3 regions of the Gordonia sp. NPDC062954 genome follow, and region 3 is predicted to be linked to each of the others. Evidence: predicted binding sites of a transcription regulator. Region 3 holds the regulator's gene; each other region holds the start of a gene.
What was found. The regulator LexA, encoded in region 3, represses DNA repair genes until DNA is damaged. The targets are predictions, from matches to a motif close to CGAACANNTGTTCG.

Region 1: ACIGKQ_RS07275 (DUF222 domain-containing protein) is a predicted target of LexA. The motif match lies at 3,661-3,674, and genes of this name have one in related genera.
Region 2: ACIGKQ_RS00845 (SAV_6107 family HEPN domain-containing protein) is a predicted target of LexA. The motif match lies at 1,614-1,627, and genes of this name have one in related genera.

Annotation. Positions count from the first base shown of each region.
Region 1 covers NZ_JBITWL010000005.1:104,392-110,227, reverse strand. The annotation lists gene ACIGKQ_RS07300 (O-acetyl-ADP-ribose deacetylase) at 1-224, shown strand, start outside; gene ACIGKQ_RS07295 (hypothetical protein) at 349-1,071, shown strand; gene ACIGKQ_RS07290 (hypothetical protein) at 1,137-1,427, shown strand; gene ACIGKQ_RS07285 (ParA family protein) at 1,507-2,373, shown strand; gene ACIGKQ_RS07280 (GlsB/YeaQ/YmgE family stress response membrane protein) at 2,445-2,714, shown strand; gene ACIGKQ_RS07275 (DUF222 domain-containing protein) at 2,808-3,638, opposite strand; gene ACIGKQ_RS07270 (SDR family oxidoreductase) at 3,763-4,410, shown strand; gene ACIGKQ_RS07265 (FAD-binding oxidoreductase) at 4,442-5,827, shown strand.
Region 2 covers NZ_JBITWL010000001.1:186,198-192,033, reverse strand. The annotation lists gene ACIGKQ_RS00855 (NAD(P)/FAD-dependent oxidoreductase) at 1-856, opposite strand, end outside; gene ACIGKQ_RS00850 (N-acetyltransferase) at 853-1,527, opposite strand; gene ACIGKQ_RS00845 (SAV_6107 family HEPN domain-containing protein) at 1,842-2,315, shown strand; gene ACIGKQ_RS00840 (DUF3040 domain-containing protein) at 2,478-2,882, shown strand; gene mraZ (division/cell wall cluster transcriptional repressor MraZ) at 3,394-3,834, shown strand; gene rsmH (16S rRNA (cytosine(1402)-N(4))-methyltransferase RsmH) at 4,147-5,094, shown strand; gene ACIGKQ_RS00825 (hypothetical protein) at 5,091-5,836, shown strand, end outside.
Region 3 covers NZ_JBITWL010000003.1:213,582-219,417, reverse strand. The annotation lists gene hrpA (ATP-dependent RNA helicase HrpA) at 1-994, shown strand, start outside; gene nrdR (transcriptional regulator NrdR) at 987-1,499, opposite strand; gene ACIGKQ_RS05140 (LysM peptidoglycan-binding domain-containing protein) at 1,603-1,890, opposite strand; gene lexA (transcriptional repressor LexA) at 2,453-3,229, shown strand; gene ACIGKQ_RS05130 (phosphoenolpyruvate--protein phosphotransferase) at 3,249-4,931, opposite strand; gene ACIGKQ_RS05125 (DeoR/GlpR family DNA-binding transcription regulator) at 5,097-5,836, shown strand, end outside.

The sequences.
Region 1 (5,836 bases), on a different contig from region 3:
TCCTCCGTTCCTGCTACACCCGAAGCCTTCGGTTGGCGCACGCCCTCGGCGCGGCATCGGTGGCATTTCCGCTGATCTCGGGCGGTGCCTATGGCTGGCCGGTCGACGATGCCGTCCAGCAGCAGGTTCGCGCTGTCAAAGGTGCGGATTCGACTGTCGAATCCGTTACGCTCGTGGCGTTTTCAAGCCGGATCGCCGACATCACACGCCGCATCCTCGCCTGAACCCCACATCGGGCGTCGCCCGACTATCCTCTGTGCGTGGCCGACTCAACGGGACCTGACTCAGCCGAATGCGGCGCGACCGTTCGCTGCGCGCACGGTGCATGCCTGAGGTGCGGATCGGCCGATGACCACTGACACCGGCAATGCCCCCGGTGCGGTCGGGGACGGCGCCGTGTTCGGGTCAGGTGACTGCCCCGCTCATGTCGAGTTACTTTCCGCACGTGCTCGTGATGACGCGGACACGCCGCCGGTGGAGCCGACCGTCCTGCGACCCCCTCGATTCGCCTACAGCTCGGCCGAGTGGCATCGCGCGGGTCGTCGGCAGTCGCAGTCGACCGACATCCCGATTCTGGATCGACTCGCACAGATGTCGGTGAGCGCAAGTCGCGTCACCGACGCCGACACCATTCCCGGCGAAATCCTGGTAGACGTCGACGACGACACCTGGAGCAGCGTGCTGGCGCCCGGCTATCTGCGGTTGTACCTCGCCGGCCATGGCCACGACGGCACCATCGCGATCGTGTTGACCCGCTTCGTCATCGATCACGCCGTAGCTGTGTCCGAGCTCATGGATCACGCGTTTGTCGAGGCTCGTTCATTGCCCGAGTGGGACGAGAGCGAAGCCACGCGTACTCAGCCGGGTTTCCGCACCGAGGGATCGTCGGTCCAGTCGGGAACCTACGTCGGTGATGACGAGACCTGGTTCTGTGCCATCCGGTATGCCGCCTACCGTCGCGGAAACGTCGCATATCTGCTGCACGCCACCGGAACCGCCCCGGCGCGCGAGGGTGCTGCGTTCCGCCGATCGATTACCGCCGCCGTCAGTTCGGTCCGATTCGACGACTGATCGGGACAGCCGCCCGATTCGCCGATGGTCGACACACCAGCAGTTCAACACCGACAGGGGAGGACATGGTCCGACGCAGCGACCGAGTGGACGATCTCGAGCAGGTCTTGGCAGCCGACTCGGTCTTCGCCGACGACCCGGACGATCAGGGCTGGCTGACCGCTCGCGCCGCCGATCAGCAGATCTATGTGCGGATGGGCGATTTCCCCGATGAGGATCTCTGGTCACTCTGGCTCGGAGATGGGCGATGGATGGACTTCACGGTCGCACCGGCGCGTTGGACGCTCCGGATACCGGGACGTCGGCGCCCGACCGGAACGCGCCCACGACTCCCGAAAAACGAGTTCCACGAATGACCCTGGGCTCGCAGCTGCCCGGTGTACCGCCGATCCGGGATACGCTGTCCACCGAAACTGCCAGCACACGGGGTGGGCCATGCCGACGGCGATCGCGACCATCAGCCTCAAGGGAGGTGTCGGCAAGACGACGCTGACTGCCGGTGTGGCCGAATTCCTGGCCGGCGAGTTCGGGCAGCGTGTTCTGCTGGTGGATCTCGACGCGCAGACGAACCTCACCACCATGATGATCGGACAGGACCAGTGGCTGCAATGCAACAAGCGGGGACACACACTGGCGACGCTGTTCGCGGACGCACTCGACGACACCAGGCGTTTCGATCTCGACACGACGCTTCAGCGCGATGTGTCACCCGTCGAGTCGGTGCGGGGTGTGGACCTGTTGCCGGCCTCCCTCGACTTCATCGAGTTGCAGGAGGAACTGAGTGCACGCCGTGTGGCCGCCGACGACCACGCCGCGCTGATCGACGTGCTGCGTCGCGCGGTTGCCGCGATCGCCGACAATTACGACTTCATCCTCATCGACTGCCCGCCGAATGTCGGTCCGTTCAGTCTCAACGGTCTCTCGCTGGCCGATGCCTATGTGATTCCGACGATCCCGGACGTGTTGTCGACGTACGCGATCGGTCATGTTCAGCGTCAGGTCGCCGACTTCGGAAGGGAAATCGGCCGTGAGATCACCGAATTGGGTGTGGTGGTGACCAAGTTCCGCGCTGCGGCGACACTTCACCAGGACACGGTCTTACGGCTCCGTCGGGACCCGTCGATACAGAACGTACTGCCCGCGTACCTCCACGAGGCCAACGTGATCGGTGCCGCAGCGGAGTACCGGCCGTACGTGAACCTGCGCGCCAAGTACGGCCATCACGGGCACTTCGAGCAGTTCCGGGGCGTGACACAGGCACTGATGATCGAAGCAGCCGCGAAGGTTTCGTCCACCGCGTAGCGTCGAGTCGGGTGTGCGACCGAACGCGGTCTGGTCCAGCTGCCGCCGCGTACCGACCAGGTGGAGGAATGATGCTCGGACTCGGAATCATCGGATGGATCATCGTGGGCGGCCTTGCCGGGTGGATCGCCAGCATGATCATGAAGACCAACGCTCAGATGGGCATTCTGCTCAACATCGTGGTGGGCATCGTCGGTGGCCTGCTCGGAGGGTTCATCCTCGCCCTGTTCGGCGTCGATGTGGAGGGCGGCGGACTGATCTTCAGTTTCGTGACCTGTCTCGCCGGGGCCTGCCTGCTGCTGTGGATTGTCGGCCTCGTGCGTGGTCGATCGAAGGTGTGACCACCCTGCGGTCAGTGACCGCCCCGCGGCCAGTGGCGCTGGTGTACAGGCGGTGCGCGAGGCAGGCCTTCATGACCGAGATGGGTTGGGGGATCATCTCGGTGAGTTCGAATGAGTTGAGACGCTGCGGCGGCGCCTGTGCTGGTGGTGGGTGGATGCGGGCGCGTGCTTGTTCGAGGGTCGGGTTCGCTGTTGCGTCGCCACCACACGCGGCCGGCGTCGGGGCCGTCGGTGTAGACCCCGGCGGTGAACTGGCCCGGGTTTTTGCCGACCATCCGGTGTGGGGGCCACAGGCGGGGGCGAGGTCGACGATGTCGGTGTTGCCGCCGTCGGCGAAGTCACGCACGGCGTGATGCATCTCCGCGTGGGCGGCGGGCTGATCGCAGTCGGGTGCTGAGCACACGTGCCCGTCGGGGCGGGCGAAAGACACCAACCGTTGCGCGCGGGTGGCGAGTCGGGGTCGTCGGGATTGTTGAGGCCGGGTGTAACCCATACCGCCCACAACGTTTCGATCAGGGCGCGGGTTTCCGGGTCGAGGTGACCGGTCAGTTTTGACATTTGCTGGGCGTCTTGCCGGTTGACCCACACGTTACGACGCCGTTTACGGTCACTGTCGTCGGTCAACTCGGCGTCGGGGTCGAGGTTGTCGAGTAGCCGATGCCCGAGTTCACCGATCTCGGCGGGCGTGTGCTCACACGCCAACCCGGCCAGGGTGGCCTCGGCGGCCACCTTCTTGTCATGCGGCAACCGATCCACCACCGCATCCAGCTCGGCGAGCAGACCCGGCACCTGCGACAACGACCCCGCCGACACCGACCCAGAAGGTACCGAATCATGGGGCACCGAATCAGGCGGCGCAGAGTCGGTGGGCGCAGACTTGGTGGGCGCGGCATCGGTTGCATCACACTCGTCAAACTCGGCCATACTCACCCCCGACTGACCGTCCCGAACGTATGTTCGAGAATACCGCCACCAGTCGAACCTGCAACCCTTCGTCGCGTCCGGTCGGTACGTTGGTGGGGTAGGGACCGCAACGAGAGGAGTGTTCATGACACGCGTCGCGATCATCGGGGGTCACGGCAAGATCGCTCTGCGCTTGGCGAAGATCCTGTCCGACCGGGGCGATGAAGTGACCTCGCTGATCCGCAACCCGGCCCATCGCGACGATGTGGAGGCCGCCGGTGCCACGCCGGTCGTTGCCGATGTGGAGAATCTCGATGTCGCCGGGATTGCTTCGGTACTCACCGACCAGGACGCGGTGGTCTTCTCCGCCGGCGCGGGCGGTGGCGACCCGAACCGGACCTACGCCGTCGACCGCGACGCCGCGATCCGCTCGATGGACGCCGCTGCCACCGCGGGCGCGAACCGCTATGTAATGGTGTCCTATTTCGGAGCCGGGCCCGACCATGGTGTGCCGGAGGACAATTCGTTCTATCCCTACGCGGAGGCGAAAGCTGCCGCCGACGAACATCTGACGGCATCCGATCTGCAGTGGACCGTTCTCGGACCCAGCCGGCTCACCGACCAACCCGGTACCGGCCGGATCACGGTCGGCGGGGACCGGGTGGCCGGCGACGAGGTGAGCCGTGACAACGTCGCGCAGGTCGCCGCGGCCGTACTCGCCGTCCCCGCGACGGTGGGTAAGCGCATCGAGTTCAACGACGGCGACACCCCCATCGCAGACGCGGTGTCGTGAGATCTCACCGGTCATCGCCGACAATCGGACCATGACCGATACACACGCCACGTCGTTCCTGTCCGATGTCGTGGCGATCGTCGGGGACGCGCATGTGTTGACCGACACCGATGCGATGGCCGGCCATCTGACCGATTGGACCGGACGTTGGACCGGGACGGCGGACGCGGTGATCCGCCCGCGTACCACCGATGAGGTGGCTGCGGTGGTCTCTGCGTGTGCCGCCCACGGCGTGGCCATCTGCGTGCAGGGTGGCAACACCGGGCTGGTCGGCGGGTCGGTGCCGCCTACCGAGCCCGCGTCCCGGGGCCTGCTGGTGGTGATGAGCACTGCCCGTATGACCGACATTGATGAGGTCGACACCCGCGGTCGCTGCGTCGGTGTCCAGGCGGGTGCGACGATCGATCAGATCGACTCCCGCGCCGCAGAGCACGGCCTACGCTTCCCGGTGGATCTGGCGTCGCGAGAGTCGGCCACCGCGGGTGGGGTGGTCGGGACCAACGCCGGCGGGGTGCGGATGATCCGGCACGGCAACACCCGTCGCCAGGTACTCGGCATCGAGGCCGTACGCGCCGACGGTCAGGTGTTGCGCAGGTGGACATCGCTCGTCAAGGACAACGTCGGCTACGACATCCCCGGATTGCTAGCCGGGAGCGAGGGCACCCTCGCCATCGTGACCCGGGTCCTTTTCCGGCTGGTGGCCCCGCCTGCCTCGACGATCGTGACGGTGGCCGCGGTGCGCCACGTAGAGGATTCGTTCGCCCTCATCGACACCATGACCGAGCGAGGACTGACCGTCGAGGCGGCCGAGATCATGACCGATGCGGGGATTGAACTGGTGCATCAGCACGGCGTGCGCCGGCCGGTGGCCGCGCACGCGCCCTTCTACACCCTGGTGGAAGTGTCGGGCACCGGTGATGTGGAGGCCGCGGTGATCGACGTTCTCGACGATGCTGACGTCGTCGACGCCGTGCTCGAACCCGGCCCGGCCCGCGATCTCTGGGCGGCGCGTGAGCGGCACACCGAGACGATCTCGCGGTCGTCCACCACGCCGGTGGTGAAACTCGATGTGTCCGTGCCGATTCGGGCGCTTCCGGAGGCGCTTGCCGAACTGGCCGCCGTGGCCGACCTCGTCGAGCACCCGTGCCGGTCGATCCTGTTCGGGCATGTCGGGGACGGCAACATCCACGTCAACCTGCTCGATGTGCCCGAACACAACGCCGAGGAACTGACGGGGCGAGTCTTCGGGATCGTCGCCGCCAACGGCGGCAGCATCAGCGCCGAGCACGGTATCGGCCGGGCAAAGGTGGCGTGGACGCACCTGGGGCGTAGTGACGTCGATCTCGCCACGATGCGTGCGATCAAGGGTGCCTGGGACCCCGACGGCCGGTTGAACCCGGGCGTGCTGTTCGGCTGACGCGCGCGA
Region 2 (5,836 bases), on a different contig from region 3:
CGACCGCAGGCGAGTCGGTGGCCACCTCGCCGCCGTCGTCGGCGATCCGACGCAACAGGGCCTCGGTGAGCGCGCCGCTGCCACCCAGCGCCCGGCCGGGGGGAACATCGTGTTGGAGAGCGGCGAAACCGATCATCGGGGCCGTCCCGGGCGCGTTCATCGGTGGTCCGGACTGGGCGCCGAACCAGGCGAGGGCGGCCTTGAGCGGTTCGGCGACGAACCACCGGTCCAACAGCGCATCACCGGAAGCCATCAGTTCCTGGGTGAGCGACAGCATAGCGCCGGTCCTGCTCGCGATCGGGCCCGAACGCGCGGTCTCGGCGGTACCGGTGAGGCCGGTGAACGCCGTCGCGAATCGGCCGGGAGCGGCGGGCGCGTAGAACGACCGCATGACCGCGCGGGCGCGGGGGCGCCACACGGACACGAACTGTCGGTAGGCCTCGGCGTCCGCGACGCCCACAGCGGCCGCGATGGACGCACAGGTGGCCTCGAGGTCCCGGTGGAAGATGATCGGCGCCGTGGTGGCGGTGCCGGGGGCGAAGGCCCACGGGTCGCAGTCCACGTAGCGCAGTCCGTGGGTGGCCAGGTCCAGCTCGTCGAGGATCGGGGAGTGACGGATCATCAGGTGCGCCGACGACCCCCGGTCGACGCGGTAGCCCGGAAAGCGTTCGACGGTCGACACCGCTCCACCGGCGACCGTGTCGCGTTCGAGAACCAGGACCGAACGGCCCGCCTGGGCCAGATATGCGGCCGCGATCAGCCCGTTGTGGCCCGCTCCGATGACCACGGCGTCGCGTACCGGATGGGTGCGTGGCGCCGCGCGCAGCCCCTGCACCCCGACAACGCGCCCTGTCATCGTGGCCATGCCGATCGGCGGTGGTCGGTCGGGTTGTCGGGGTGCAGGGGCAGCGCGCGACCTAGGAATGCGAACGGCCGCGGGTCGCCGGTGAAGGTGAAGTGCCGCAACACATCGGTGAAGCCGAGGCGACGGTAGAGCGCCCACGCCCGGTTGTCCTCGGCGGGGATCTCCGGTGTCGACAGCAGGACCTTGCTCTCGGAACGGCCGGCCAACAGGCGATCCAGCAGCCATTGACCCAGCCCCTGCCCCTGGACGCTGGGGTGGACGTGCAACTCGGTGAGCTCGAAGTAGTCCTCGGTGATCGCGTCGATGTCGGTGTCGCTGCGCCCGGACTGCCGCAGCCCGATCCGCAACTGCTGGTTCCACCATTGGTCGCGAGCGCCGCGATAGCCGTAGGCGATGCCGACCAGGATCTCGTTGTCGGCGACCGCCACCGGCCGTGCCAGCCGCCGCGTGGCCATCAGCGGGGAGTCGAGCTGGGCCGACGGCACGGTCGCCACCGCCCCCACCGCACGCCACCCAGGGCGACCGATGTGCTCGCGCCACAGCCCGGCACGGTGGACCTCGGTGCCGCGCGGATAGTTCATCGCGGTCACGTAGATGGTCAATGCGGGCTCGAGCCAGGCGTGGGCGTCCTGCCCGGTCAGCTCAACGAGGCGGATCGTCAACGAAGATCTGTCCTCTCGTCGAACTCTCGGTATCCGGGTCGTCGACCGCTTGAAGCTGTCACACCCGCTAGCTATATTGAATATGTCGAACGGGTGTTCGATGAACCAGCCTCCGCAAGCTGTTCTCCGGCCCCGACGACGCTGCGGCGCCGGTCCGATGTGCGAACGAGGGAAGCGTTTGCTGTCGGACCGGCGTTGTACAAAGCAGTTGAACACGGCACCGGCACGAGAAGCGTGCGGGTGACAGCGATAGCAGGCAGTGCCGTGATCGTCTCTACAAGCACGATCACCGGTGATCAGTAGGGGAGGTGAAGATGCCGAATTCGCCCACATCGCGCCATGCGACGCCGGACATCGACCCGATCGTGGTCCGACGCAGCCGCGACCTGTTCGATCGCGCGCTGATCCTTTTCGACAACGCCGACGGGGTCGAGGACTCCGCAGAACGTTTCCGTCAGTACTACTTGACCGCGTTGCGAGCCGCGGGGGCCGTGCTCGAGATCCACGAGCCGTCGATTCGGCCCACTCGGCGTCGGCATTCGCGCAGCGCCTGGAACCGCCTGCCCATCGTGGTGCCCAAGCTCGCGGACCACGCCGAGTACTTCGCCCACCATTCGGGCATCCGCCTCGACATCGAGTCCGGACTCGTCCGTACGGTGGGTGAGACGACCCTCCGGCTCACTCGTCGGCAGGTGCTCGCGCTCCTCGATGATGTCGAGGACTTGCTCATCGCGCACGAACAGGGCAAGTTGTCCGAGCGGGAGACCAGTCCGGATCGGACGGCCTGAGGCGTGGGATTCGACGCAACCACGGGTAATGGTGGTCGGCGGATGATTCTGCTCGTATCATGAGGATTGAAGCCGTACAAGCGGCTCTTGGTGCGTCGATGACGACCGCGGACCTCCAGGGTCTGTGATCGGGGTCGGTGGAGTTGGGATAAAGGAGGGTCGGTGCCTCTTTCGGAGCACGAGCAGCGCATGCTCGAACAGATCGAAAGCGCTCTGTATGCCGAAGACCCGAAGTTCGCGTCGAGCGTCAAGCGTCGTCGTCTCGGAAGGTCCAGTGGTCGGCGTCGTCTGCAGGCGGTGGCGATCTTCGTCATCGGCCTGGTACTCCTCGTCGGCGGTCTCGTCGTCGAGGTCCGTGTCGGTGGGTTCCCCATCATCAGCCTGATCGGCTTCCTCGTGATGTTCGGCGCGGGCCTGATGGCGTTGTGGGGTGGTGACGGCCGCGGCTCCACGGGCAATCAGTCGGCGGGTGGGTCCGCCGCCAAGCAGCCGAAGGCCGGCGGGGCCAAGCGGAAGTTCTCCGAGCGCATGGAGGACCGCTTCAACCGTCGTTTCGAACAGGAGTAGACCACTCCCGAGACCGACTGATCGGTCACACTTGCGCAGAGGCCGCACACCGTAACGGTGTGCGGCCTTCGTCGTGCTCGGCCTTTGTTGCCGGCGTCGGCGTCGGTGGTGACCGGAACCGACCCGCGTGACCGGAACCGACCGGCGACCCGTGTCGTCCCGCGCGGCCCCATGGAGTCCTCCGTCGGATTCCGTCGTCGTCGCCACCATTCCCTACCCGATTCCCCACCTTCCCCCACCCGATTCCCCACCTTCCCCCACCGGCCGTCGAAAGTCGCTTCACCAGCATCTTGAGATGTCGTGAGTATCAGCAGTAACGGCGTTGTCGACCTATACACGCCGAGCGTTCGAACTTCCTGCCACCAAACATCACGGGTTTGAACTGGTCTTTTACGATCGTGTGGGGCAACCGTGGGGTGTTTGGGGTGGAAAGTGGTGGAAAGTGGGGTACTGTGGCATCACTGGGTGAGGCGGACCGGACGTCGAACCCGGTGGGGCAGGAGGTGGCGACATGTCCGTGCGATTTGTCGGCACCTACACGCCCAAGTTGGACGACAAGGGGCGACTGACGTTGCCCGCCAAGTTCCGCGACGCGTTGGCAGGAGGCGTGATGGTCACACGAGGCCAGGACCGCAGCCTGTCGGTGTATCGAGCCGAAGAGTTCGATGCGATCGCCGAGCAGACCATGGCGGCTTCGCGGAACAACCCCGAAGCGCGGGCCTTTCAGCGGTACTTCTTCGCGAGTACCGATGAGCAGCGCCCCGATGGGCAGGGCCGGATCACCCTGTCGGCCGAACACCGGACATACGCGGGCCTGTCGAAGGAATGCGTGGTGATCGGTGGTTTCGACCACCTCGAGATCTGGGATGCACAGGCTTGGCGTGATTACCAGAGTGCACACGAGGAGGACTTCTCCGCCGCGGGATCTGCTGCGCTGGATGCCTTGCTCTGAGCGGCGTCCACCAGCAGACAGACATTTGAACAGCGGATCGGGTGGGTCGAGGCCTCGGCCCGGCGCGACCCTGGCGTACTTCCCCAACGCCAGGTGCGTGATCGGGTCGAGACCCCGCCCCATCGGACACGCCGGCACAGCTGGTGCCGACGCCAACGTCACAGGGGTCGACTCTCTCGTCGAGAGCTTCCCGAACCGCACAGTCCGAGGAGAGGGTCGGTGAACGAACGTCACGAGGAACCGGGAGAGCCCGGCGGGCGATCCCGCGGTTCCTCGCCGCGGCACCGATCGGGTGATCACGGACACCTCCCGGTGATGGCCGACCGGATGATCGAACTCCTCATGCCGGCGCTGACCGGGTCGCGGCGTGACATCGATCCGGTGGTGGTCGATGCGACGCTCGGTGCGGGAGGCCACACCGAACTCCTGTTGGATGCGCACCCCCGGGTCCGCGTGATCGGCATCGACCGTGATCGTGCCGCCTTGGCCATCGCCGAGGACCGGCTTGCGCGCCACTCGGACCGATTGGTCCTCCGCCAGGCGCGCTTCGACCAGATCGGTGACGTGGTCGCCGACCTCGACATCGATCGGATCGACGCCGCGTTGTTCGATCTGGGTGTCTCGTCGATGCAGCTCGATCAGTCCGATCGCGGGTTCGCCTACGCGGTCGACGCGCCCCTGGATATGCGAATGACCGCAACCGAGACGCTCACCGCTGCGGAGATTCTCAACACGTACTCACACGGAGACCTGGCGCGCATCCTGTCGCAGTACGGGGAGGAACGGTTTGCCGGGCGTATCGCGTCGGCCGTCGTGCGTGAACGTGAGCGCCGACCGTTCGACACCAGTGCGCGGCTGGTCCAGTTGCTCTACGACACCATTCCGGCAGCCACCAGGCGGACCGGCGGGCATCCGGCCAAGCGGACCTTCCAGGCGCTGCGTATCGAGGTCAATCACGAGCTCGACGCGCTTGAGCGCGCCTTGCCTGCTGCGCTGTCGCTGCTCCGCGTCGGCGGCCGGGTCGCGGTGATGAGCTACCAGTCACTCGAGGACAAGATCGTCAAACGAGAGTTCGTGTCCCGCACCACATCCACATCGCCGAAAGGCCTCCCGGTGGAACTGCCGGGTTCGGCGCCGGACTTCCGGCTGGTCACCCGCGGTGCGGAACGTGCCGACGAGGCGGAGCAGGACCGCAACCCGCGATCGGCTCCGGTCCGGGTGCGGGTGATCGAACGGGTCGAGGAAAAGGATCTCCGATGACTGTGCTGCACGACACCGACGTCGCCACGCCCACCGCCGACGCCGCCGGAGAAGCAGGCGATGCCCCGCGTGCGGGTCGGGCCCGACGACGGACCGGCGAACGCACCTCGCGTGCCACCAGATCGGCTGCGGCGCAACGAGCCATCGACCGGCGCGCGAAACGACGTGAAAGGGAGGCCCGCACCGCCCGGGTGGCCGAGCGCTCCGCTGCCAGACTCTCCGGCCGCGCCCCCTCCTCGGGTCTGCGTCACCGGATCGCATCGGTCCCATTCGTCGTCCCGATCATCGCCTTGCTCGTCGTCGGGCTCGGGCTCAGTCTCTGGTTGTCGACGAAGGCGGCCGCCGACTCCTACCGCCTCGGTGAGGAGCGACAGCAGAACCAGGCTCTGCTGGACAAGCGGGATTCCCTCAAGCGGACTTATGAATCCAGTGATTCGGCGCCGGAACTGTCCGACAAGGCTTCTCGTCTCGGCTTGATTCCCGCGAACAACCCGGCCCGGATGATCGTGAACGGCCCGGGCAAACCGCGTGTGGTCGGCGATCCGGAACCCGCGCAGGGCAAGGTGTTGCGATCGATCAATCCGCCGACCGAGCCGGACCCGGTTGCCAGTATCGACCCCGAGAAGGTCGACGACTCCCAGGGTTTGCCCGGCACCGCTGTCGGCTCCGCCGAACAGGCCGAGTCGAATGGCAGCCAATCGGCCGGAGATCAGCTGAATTCCGAACAGTCACAATCGAGTTC
Region 3 (5,836 bases):
CCACCTCACGATGAATTTTGCCGTGGTCGACCGTGACGGCACCGTGCTCACGACCGGGAAGTCGCTGCACCGGCTGAAGCAGGAGTTCGACGGGTCGCACGAGGCCGCCCGGCCCGTCGAGGTCGTCACGGACTGGACCGCCACCGGCATCGGCGAGCTACCGCCCACGGTGACGACAACTGTTGCCGGACAGCAGATAACCCATTATGTGGGACTCGACGCTGTTCGTGACGCAGCCGGCCGGACGGTTGGGGTGACCCGAGTCGAGCCGAGCACCGAGGCCGAACGCGACCGCCGTCACAGCGCAGCGGTGGTGGCACTCCTCGACCTGACCATCCCACCGCTGACCCGCAAGATCACCGCGACCCTTGATGCCGCCGGTCGGTTGGCGATGAGTCAGAGCCCCTACCGCGATGTCGAACATCTCGTGGGCGACTGCACCCGACGCGCCATCCGCGACCTCGCGGCAGACCGGAACCTTCGTGCCGTGCGATCGGCGACCGAATTCCGGCGACTCCGCGACGATCTGCGCCCCCGGGTGGCGCAACAGGCTCCCGATTACTTCACCCTGAGCGTTGACGTGCTCCGCCGCGTGGCCCCACTGCGCGCGCAGATGGACCGGCTCAGCGGCTCGGTGGCCGCCGATGACGTCGCCGAGCAGTTGGACAATCTGGTCTTCGACGGATTCGTCGTCGCGACCCCGCACGACCGCCTTGTCCATGTGCCGCGCTACCTCGAGGCCGCGACCGTTCGCCTCACGGAGTTGCCCGCAGCTGCCGGCCGCGACAGTACCGCCCTGGCATCCATCGATCGTGTTGTGACGCATTGGAATCAGCGTGCAACGCACCTCGCTGCGGCGCGCCGGGATGCGTTCGACGAACACGCGCACTGGCTTGTCGAGGAACTGCGGGTGGGACTGTTCGCGCAGCGGTTGGGCACCGCACGGCCGATCTCGGAGAAGCGGGCGATCCGCGCCCTCGATCAGTTCAGCTGAGACCGTCGGTGACGCTGACCCGCTCATCAACCACCCCGGAATCGGCCTCGGAGCGGTGGGTGAGATTGCCCTGCAGGTCGTCGATCTCTCGCTGAAAGTCCTCCAGCGAGTCGAATGACCGGTAGACCGAGGCGAAGCGCAGATAGGCCACCTCGTCGAGATCACGCAGCGGACCGAGGATCGCCAACCCCACCTCATTGCTGGGAATCTCGGCCGATCCCGATGCGCGGACCGCATCCTCGACCTGCTGGGCCAACTTGGCGAGCGCGTCCTCGGCGACGTCTCGGCCCTGGCAGGCCCGACGAACCCCGCGCATCACCTTCTCCCGACTGAACGGCTCGGTGACCCCGTTGCGTTTGGCGACCGACAGCACGGCACTCTCGACGGTGGAGAATCGGCGACCGCACTCCGCACACGAACGGCGCCGTCGGATCGCCTGCCCCTCGTCGGCGACACGCGAGTCGATGACCTTGGTGTCTTCGTTCTTGCAAAACGGGCAGCGCATGTCGTCCTCACGCACGTCTCTGGACACACCGGCGTACCGGTCACCCGTCACGCCGTGCCGGTTCCCGGCCGGACCCTGTGCCATCGAGGATACCGTCAGGCCCTCAGCTGTATGCGGGTGCGATCAAAGCCTGCCCCACCCGCAGGCCGGAGCCGGCGAGTTTGTTGCGTTCGACGATCTGCTCGATGACGGCCTGGCGTGGCACATCCGGCGCGATGCGATCGGCGATGGAGCTCAACGAATCACCCTGCCGCACGTGGACCACCTCGGTCCCGGTAGGGCTCGGTTGCACCGACGCGGCATAGTTGGAGCCGACGATGGCGACCGCCCACACCAGCACCGCGAGCGCCCCACCGAGCACCACGGCTGCGACCGTCGCGCGTCGACGCACGAACCTACGGTCGACTCCCGGCGACGCACAACTCGTCCCCGACACCCGTGCCGCGGGGGCACCGGACCCGCCCGGTCGACGCCTCGTGGGCCCAGTGGAGTCATATCGCCCCCGCCGCCGCGGTCGGGAGACATGCCCGGCCGGGACTCTGTCGCGCGTCGGGACGTCTGCAGGGCGCCCGGATGCCGGGTGCATCGGGGACGCAGCCGGTGCGTACTGCGTCTGCCGATGAAGGGTCGCTGTGCTCATCGTGTCCTCCTGGGAACGAGTCGGATCGAACCTCGGGCGCCTCTCGAACGCACGTCGCTCATGTGTTCGAGAGAACGCATGTTCGATTTGTAGCACGTGGGTCCGACAATGTCTCGACACACGTCGAACACATGTTTGAACATGTCAAAATGTTCGGCTACTGTCGGCGACATGGTGACGTGCGTGGATGGGCCCTGAACAGCAGCTCCGAACCAGCCGAGCAGTCTCCCCGAACAGACCAGCAGTTTTTCGATCCAGACCGGCAACCCGTAATCGGCCACTGCCGGTTTCGGCGACAGGAAGGACTCGACCGATGAGCGACAAAGCCGGCGGGCGGCGCGGCGCGTCCCGCGGGATCAGCAGCAAGCCGAAACCCGAGGCGCAGGCGCCGACCGGAGCCGATACGGAGGCATCGGATAGCGCGGTCGCCGATCCGGAAGTCGTCGAGGCTAGCCTGACCCCTCGTCAGCGAGGCGTCCTCGAGTACATCCGCGCCTCGGTCCGCGAGCGCGGATATCCGCCGAGCATCCGGGAGATCGGCGATGCCGTCGGCCTCACCTCGACGTCGTCGGTGGCCCACCAGCTGCGGACCCTGGAACGCAAAGGTCTACTCAAGCGCGACCACAACCGCCCACGCGCGGTCAACATCCAAGACGGCGACCAGCACATCCCACCGGGCGGTACGGCCGCATCGGGCGATGGCGCGCAGTTGCCCACCCCGACGTTCGTACCGGTCCTCGGCCGGATCGCCGCGGGTGGACCCATTCTCGCCGAGGAAGCCGTCGAGGACGTGTTCCCGCTGCCCCGCGAACTCGTCGGTGAGGGCTCACTGTTCCTGCTCCGCGTGGTCGGCGAGTCGATGATCGACGCGGCGATATGCGACGGCGACTGGGTGGTCGTACGCCAGCAGAGTGTCGCCGACAACGGCGACATCGTGGCAGCGATGATCGACGGCGAGGCCACGGTCAAGACCTTCAAGCGCAAGGACGGCCACGTCTGGCTGATGCCGCACAACGATCTGTTCGACCCGATCTCGGGCGATGACGCCGCCATTCTCGGCAAGGTCGTCACCGTGATGCGCCGGGTCTGAACCCGAGCGGGCCGGCCGCTCAGCCGACCACTGCGCCGGCCAGCACCGCAGTCGCAGCAGCACGCGCCGCGGCGGGTTCGGCCGTCGCCAGGGCAGCCTCGGCGGCCGCACGACATTGCTCGACGGTCACCTCCGCAAGCCTGGCGCCGACCGCGGCCGAGGCCGCGGGCGCAGTCGACAGGGACGTGACCCCGAGTCCGACCAGCACACACGCGAGCAACGGATCGGCTGCCGCCTCGCCGCAGACCCCGACGGGTTTGTCGGCGGCCTGACCGGCACGCGCCACGCCGGCGATAAGGGTGAGCACCGCGGGCTGCCAGGGATCGGTGAGAGCGGCGAGCTCCGCCGACATCCGGTCGGCGGCCATCGTGTACTGGGTCAGGTCGTTGGTTCCGATCGACACGAAGTCGACCTCCGCCAGGATCGATTCGGCGAGGATCGCTGCCGCCGGCACCTCGATCATCACACCGGCGATCAGTCCGCGTCGGCGTACCTCCCCGGCGAACTCCGCGGCCTCGGTCGCCGAGGCGATCATCGGCGCCATCACCCACGGCGTCGGTTGATGTCCGTCGGCGGCTGCCGCGATCGCGTCGAGCTGGGCCGCCCGGATGCCCGGATGAGCATCGACGATCCGGTTGCCACGCACGCCGAGTGCCGGATTGGTCTCCTCGATCTGCGTGACGAACTTCAGCGGCTTGTCGGAGCCCGCATCGAGGGTCCGGATCACCACCTTGCGCCCCTCGAAGGCGTCGAGCACCTCGCGATAGAGCCGCGTCTGCTCCTCCACCGAGGGCTCGTCCGCGCGGTCGAGAAACGCCAACTCCGTACGGAACAGGCCGACACCCTCTACCGGGTGGGAGGTCGCCGACCGGGCCGACGTGCCATCGGCGACATTGGCGAGGACCGCGATCGGTCGCCCGTCGGCGGTCACTCCCGGTCCGGCCCAGGCCGCCACCAATTCCGCCATCCGCCGGCTCTCGGCCACGCGCGCGGCGGCGTCGTCGGGATCCGGCTCGACCTCCAGGGTGCCCGCGGTACCGTCGACCAGCACCGTCGTCCCGGCGGCCACCTCACCGAGGCCGGATACCGCCACCACACACGGAATCCCGAGTTGTCGCGCGATGATCGCGGTGTGACTGGTCGGGCCGCCCAGCCGTGTGACCAGCGCGGTGACCTTTGTCGGGTCCAGTCCCGCCGTGTCGGCCGGAGCAAGATCGTCGGCCAACAGCACAGACGGTTCGGCGGGTTCCGGAACCCCGGGTTCGGGGACTCCCAGTAGTTCGGCGACCACGCGGTCCCGGACATCGTTGAGATCCGTGACGCGCTCGGCCATGAGGCCGCCGAGCTTGGTGAACATCTCCGCGAACTGGTCGGTCGCGGCGACCGCTGCCGCCGGCGCTGGCGTCCCTGTCGTGATGAGTTTCGAGGCCGCGCCGGTCCACCCGCGGTCCTCGGCGAGACCCGCCGTCGCCGACAACACCTCCGCCGCGGCACCCGAGGCGTGTGATGCCCGCTCCCGCAGCCTCCCCGCGACCGCGGCCGCCGCGTCGGTGAACCGCTTGATCTCCACGTCGCGTTCGTCCTCGAGGACTGGGGCGGCGACGGCCGGGTCATACACCGGACGCTCACCCGGCCAGATCGCGGGCCCGTAGGCGTGTCCGCCGACGACCGGCGTTCCGTTCAGTACGTGTGTGTGCTCCACCGAGATCCTCACTTGTCCGACGGGCTGGGCCACGGTGTGCCGCCACGATCCACTGGTCACCGTTGTGATCCAAGTTACAAGAAAACCTTGACTTGTCAACATAAACAGGCGTAAACACAGATATACCCACATCCAAAGCCAATCAAATCAACAGACGAGGACATCGTGTACGCGGAAGAACGTCAGCAGGCGATCGCCAACCAGGTACGGGTCAACGGCCGCGCCTCGGTCACCGCTTTGGCCTCGTTGTTCGACGTGACGAGCGAGACCGTCCGCCGCGATCTCGCTGTGCTGGAACGCAACGGACACCTCCAGCGCGTCCATGGTGGCGCCGTACGTCCCGGCGCGACGCCGGTCGTCGGCGAACAGGGCATCGACGAACGCCTGATGTCGCACACCGACCAGAAGCTCGCGATCGGTGCGGCCGCGTCGCGCTTCCTCCCACCCGACGGCGGGTCGGTGTTCATCGACGCCGGCACCACCACCTACCAGGCCGCCCTCGCACTCCCCCGTGACCGCCGACTGACGTTGATGACCCACAGCATTCCCATCGCCGGCGCCCTGGCCGCACAGGGCGCCGAGACCCTGCATGTGCTCGGCGGCCGAGTCCGCGGACTCACCCAGGCGATGGTCGGCGCCGACACCGTCGCCGCACTCGAACGGCTGCGCATCACCACGGCCTTCGTCGGCACCAACGGCATCAGCATCGCCCACGGTCTGTCCACCCCGGATCCGGACGAGGCAGCGATCAAGTCGGCGATCGTCCGTTCCGCCCACCGCGTCGTCGTTCTGGCGGACTCGTCGAAGGCGGGCCATGAAGATCTCACGTCCTTCGCCGCGCTCGCCGACATCGACGTACTGATCACCGACACCGGTATCGACCCCGACTTCGCGGGGGCACTCGC